Regions from separate parts of the Nitratireductor sp. CH_MIT9313-5 genome, predicted to be linked through region 2. Evidence: riboswitches for the same ligand, from Rfam matches in the RefSeq annotation. Region 2 holds a riboswitch; the other holds the start of a gene.
The links. A riboswitch is a leader RNA that binds a small molecule or an ion and turns the genes downstream of it on or off. The one in region 2 is predicted to bind cobalamin.

Region 1 (2,465 bases), on a different contig from region 2:
TTCATCTTAGAAGCTTGAACGGAGAAGGAGTTCTTCAGGCGGCCATCAAGCAGATTTACGTTGAACCCCATTCGGCCTGCCAGCTGCTCGCTGAGATTGGTGTTGATGAGGTTGTCCGACGGTTCGAATAGCTCGCCGGTGATCGAATCGACATAGCGATCATCATCAAACTCCGCCTCACCATCAATGTAGAGCCCCGAGCCAAACACCGAGAACATGTCGCTGAAGGCATGCTCTGCAGCAATGTCGAGCGTGATGTTTTCGTAGCCGTCGCGTTCCGTGCCTGCGGCTGCGGCGGAAATGCCGTCGGTGCGGTAGCCCGTAGCGTTGAAGGACAGTCGGCTGTCGCCGTTGGAAGCGCGCAGGCCGTAGGAGCCGCGCGCGGTGCCGAAGGAGCCGCCTTCGCCGGAAAGTAGATGCGTTACACCCGGTTCGACTTCGCCGAGGGTGGAAAAGCTGACCACGCCGGCAATGGCTTCGGAGCCGTAGAGCGTGCTCTGGGAGCCCTTCAGCACCTCGATGCTGTCGAGGCCGCCGGAAAGCAGATACTGGTAAGAGGTCTGAACCTGCGTGTTCGTCGGGTCCGAAATGTCGATCCCGTTATAGAGCGTCTTCACATAGCGCTTTGGCGCACCGCGGATGGCGAAGCTGCCTTCCGCACCCGGTCCGCCGGTGCTGGAGATGGCGACACCCGGCACCCGGCTCAGATAATCCGCGACCAGCGGCTGGCTCTGCTCTTCAATCTGCTTCTGATCGATGACCGTGACGCTTGAGCCGGTCTTCGACAGTTCGGTCGGCGTGCGGTTGGGCGTGACGACAATTTCGCCGAGGTCGAGGTCCTGTGCGCTGGCAGTGTTCGCCATGGCGCCAAGGCAGATGGCGGATACGGTGGTGGTGAGAGCCTGGCGGCTCAAGGAAAATCTCATGTCGTGCCCCTCGCGACGATCAAACGCTACAAATGCCGGAGAGAGCAGACCAGAAACGGCTTGTGCCTCGCCAGCGATGACTAGTCGCCACCACTGCTAGACACAGCCCCGACAGCTTCCCGCAGTCGGTAGGTGACGTTTCGAGGCAGGTTTCCTGGCTTGCGCGTCATCGATTGGCTCGCCTTCCCAGGTCTTCACCCAGTGGCATGTGAGTTCAATCTCGGCGCATACAGTTGCGGGAGCAGCTACGGCTGAGGCGAAATGCCTTTTCCGTATTCCCTTTTAACTCCGGCTTCCAAAGGTGAAGCTGGAGCACCTCGAACGGCGCGAGGATTACCAAGTCGTAAATGTGGCGTCAATCTGTCACGGGCGACTCGAACTGTGCACCGCACAAAGCTCGTGAAAAAGCGACCAAGACTATCGCTTTTGCGTCAAAAATGTCGCAAACTCATCAGTTGAAAGGGCTTTTCGCCTGCCGGACAAGGCCGCCACGGGTGGATTGGAAGCTTTGCAAGCTGGCAATCATCGGCTGCGGCAGTGGGAGATCTGGCAAGGGTGGGAAAGACCGGTGCCTGTGCTGCGGGCCACGAACGAGAAGCATAATGAGTGGGAGTGACTACATGAAATTCTTCAAAAGCAATGGTGGACGCGTGCCAGACAAGATTGCGGCACTTGCCGGTGAGGCAAAGGCTGGCGTCATGGATCGTCGCGAATTCCTTGCTCTTGCCAGCGCCTTCGGTGCGACCACGGCTGGCGCTTATGGCATGCTCGGCTTGGCTGCGCCCACTCCGGCAGCCGCGCAGGAGCCCAAGAAGGGCGGCGTTCTGCGCGTGGCAATGATCGTCAAGGAGCCGAAAGATCCGCGCGTTGCAGACTGGTCGGAAATTGCCAATGCCATGCGTCAGACACTCGAACCGCTGGTGAAATATACCCGCGACTTCACCTTCGAGGGCCGTCTTCTCGAGAGCTGGGAAGTCAATGAGGATGCCACGGAATATCTGCTGCATGTGCGCCCGGGTGCGGAATGGAACAATGGCGACAAGTTCACCGCGGATGATGTGATCTACAACATCAAGCGCTGGTGTGATGCGGGCGTGGAAGGAAATTCCATGGCCACCCGCATGGTTTCGCTGGTTGACCCAGATACCAAAAAGGCGCGCGAGGGTGCCATCGAGAAGGTCGATGACATGACCGTCAAGCTCGTGCTCAACGAGCCGGACATCTCGCTCATTCCCGGCATGGCCGATTATCCGGCGCTCATCGTGCATCCAAGCTTCGATGAGACGGGTCGTGATTTCGTTGCCAACCCGATCGGCACGGGGCCGTTCGAGCTCGTCTCCTACGAGGTGGGCAACCGCGTGGAACTGAAGAAGCGCGAAAACGGCAAGTGGTGGGGCGGTGAAGCCTATCTTGATGGCATCGAGTTCATCGACTACGGCACCGACCCGTCCGCCATGCTGAGCGCCTTCGAGTCCGGAGAGGTTCATACCAATTACGAAACCACGGCCGATTATGTGGACATTCTTGACGGTCTCGGCC
Region 2 (2,465 bases):
CCGCCTTGAAGATGCCGTCGAGATCATCGGCAACCGTCGTCAGGAAGCAGGAGGAAAGCTGCGGACGGCGCGTGCCGGAATTGAAGAGCGTCGGCGTCGAGCACATGAAGTCGAAGGACGAGATCAGATTGTAGAACTCGATCGCCCGCGCCTCGCGATCGATCTCGCGAATGGCCAGCCCCATCGCGACACGCATGAAGAAAGCCTGCGGCAGCTCATAGCGCGCGCCGTCCTTGTGCAGGAAATAACGATCATAGAGCGTCTGCAGCCCCAGATATTGGAATTGCAGGTCACGCTCCGGCTTGATTGCCCCAGCGATGCGATCCAGATCGAAGCGTGCAAGCTCCGGGTCCAGCATCTCCGCTTCGATGCCTGCTTCGATGAAGCCCTTGAAATAGGCGGGATAGCGCTCGGCCATTTCGGCCTGCGTCGCCTCGGCGGGGCGCTTTTCGATGAAACTCAGCACTTCGCGGCGCAGCTTGTCGAGAAGCAGGCGCGCGGAGACCTGCGAATAGTTCGGCTCCTGTTCGACGAGAGTGCGTGCGGCAAGAATGGGTGCCAATGCCAGCTCGTCCTGGCGGATGCCGTCATAAAGATTGCGCCGCGTCTCCTTCAGGATCGTCTCCGCCGAAACATCCGCAAGTCCCGCGCAGGCCTCCTCGATGACAACGGCCAGTCGCTTTTCATCAAGCGGCACCTTGCTCCCGTCGGGCAGCGTCATGGTGAGGCCCGCCGGTGCGCCAGCTTCGACTGTCACGGCTTCTTCCGCCTGCCGCTCGCGTGAACGCTCCTCGCGGTAAAGCACATAAGCGCGCGCCACCTTGTGGTGCTCGCTGCGCATCAGTGCCAGTTCGACCTGATCCTGGATTTCCTCGATATGGAAGAGACGCCCCGTTTCGCCGCGCCGTGTGAGAGAGCCGACGACCTGCTCGGTCAATTCCTCCACCACGTCATGCACGCGACGCGATCCGGCAGCCGTGGAGCCTTCCACCGCAAGAAAGGCCTTGGTCAGCGCAACCGTGATCTTGGAAGGGTCGAATGGCGTGACACCGCCATTGCGGCGAATGACGCGGAATCCCGGCTCGGTCCGAGCCGCTTCCTGCTCGAACTTGAACTCCGGCTCGTGGTGAACGCCATTTTGTGGCGAGGTCTGGGTGGCGGCAGCACTGGGCATTTCGGTTCATTTCCCCCGTGAGAGCGAAGACGGGGAAAAGAAGCATGCCGAACTGCACACGCGCACTGGCGCAGCAGCTCAAGCGCACCTCCGGGACACCCCGCCCGTGGACGTTTCATCTTCATCACGGCAGGTTTCCTGGCTCGCAGCTCAAACGCTCCTGCCTGTCTTCCCGGCGAATTTCGCCAGTGACGTGATCGGCACGAACTCGCTGCTTACAGTTGCGGGGGCAGCGCCGGACTTGCGAAGCATCGCGCACCGGCTTCCCTCTTAGCCCACAAGCCGCATCTGCGACTCGAAGGCACCGTGATGACTATATCTAGTATAGCCCGCGCATGTCCTGTCAACGGATAGTTGACGTTATCCCTGCTACGCACAGGCAGGCTCGATTTGTGAGCACTGGGCGCTTGACTGCGGGTCCGTTGCGCCATCGCCTTCTGGCTCCATCCAAGAAGCCCTTGCGGCACAATCCGCCCGCTTGACGGCACGCAACAAATACGGCTCTCCTCGAGGCAATATCCGGAGCTTTCATGACCCGTTTCGCACCCGCCGACAGTCTCTGGGCAGCAACCGCACCGCAGCCGCCCAAAACCCTACCCCTGGAAGCATCCGCAAAGGCGGATGTCGCCATAATCGGCGCCGGATTCACCGGGCTTTCGGCAGCACTTCATCTGGCGCAGAAGGGCGTCTCGGTTATCGTGCTTGAGGCGATGGAGATCGGTCACGGCGGCTCGGGTCGCAACAAGGGACTGGTCAATGCCGGCATGTGGGTCCTACCGGACGACCTCCCCGCAACGCTCGGCGCCCCGCATGGCGAACGTCTCTTGAACCTGCTCGGCGATGCACCTTCGCTTGTCTATGAACTGGTTGCCCGACATCACATGCAATGCGAAGCCATACGCAATGGCACGCTCCACCTTGCTGCTGATAAAAGCGGTTTGGAGCAATTGCGCATTCGCGCAGCCCAATGGCAGAGCCGACAAGCTCCGGTGGAGCTACTGGGTGCCGGCGAAACCGCACGTCTTACCGGCACCAACGCCTATGCAGGTGCTCTACTGGACCGTCGCGCAGGCACCATTCAACCCCTTGCCTATGCCCGCGAACTGGCGCGCGCTGCAATCGAGGCTGGCGCAACAGTCCACACCCTAACACCTGCGCTTGAAGTCAGGCGCAAAGGCACGGATTGGTGCGTGAAGACACCTGCAGGCGATGTCACCGCGCATAAGATCATCGCTGCAACAAATGCCTATACCACCAATCTATGGCCCGAGTTGCGCGCCGAGCTTGTCTT

Region 1: it holds a riboswitch for cobalamin, as region 2 does, so the genes downstream of both, WA367_RS11350 (TonB-dependent receptor plug domain-containing protein) here and WA367_RS14255 (ribonucleoside-diphosphate reductase subunit alpha) in region 2, are expected to answer to the same signal.

Annotation. Positions count from the first base shown of each region.
Region 1 covers NZ_JAYMER010000014.1:794,943-797,407, reverse strand. Annotated here, with positions in the region: gene WA367_RS11350 (TonB-dependent receptor plug domain-containing protein) at 1-926, opposite strand, end outside; cobalamin riboswitch at 1,054-1,261, opposite strand; gene WA367_RS11345 (ABC transporter substrate-binding protein) at 1,547-2,465, shown strand, end outside.
Region 2 covers NZ_JAYMER010000017.1:53,730-56,194, forward strand. Annotated here, with positions in the region: gene WA367_RS14255 (ribonucleoside-diphosphate reductase subunit alpha) at 1-1,174, opposite strand, end outside; cobalamin riboswitch at 1,286-1,498, opposite strand; gene WA367_RS14260 (NAD(P)/FAD-dependent oxidoreductase) at 1,705-2,465, shown strand, end outside.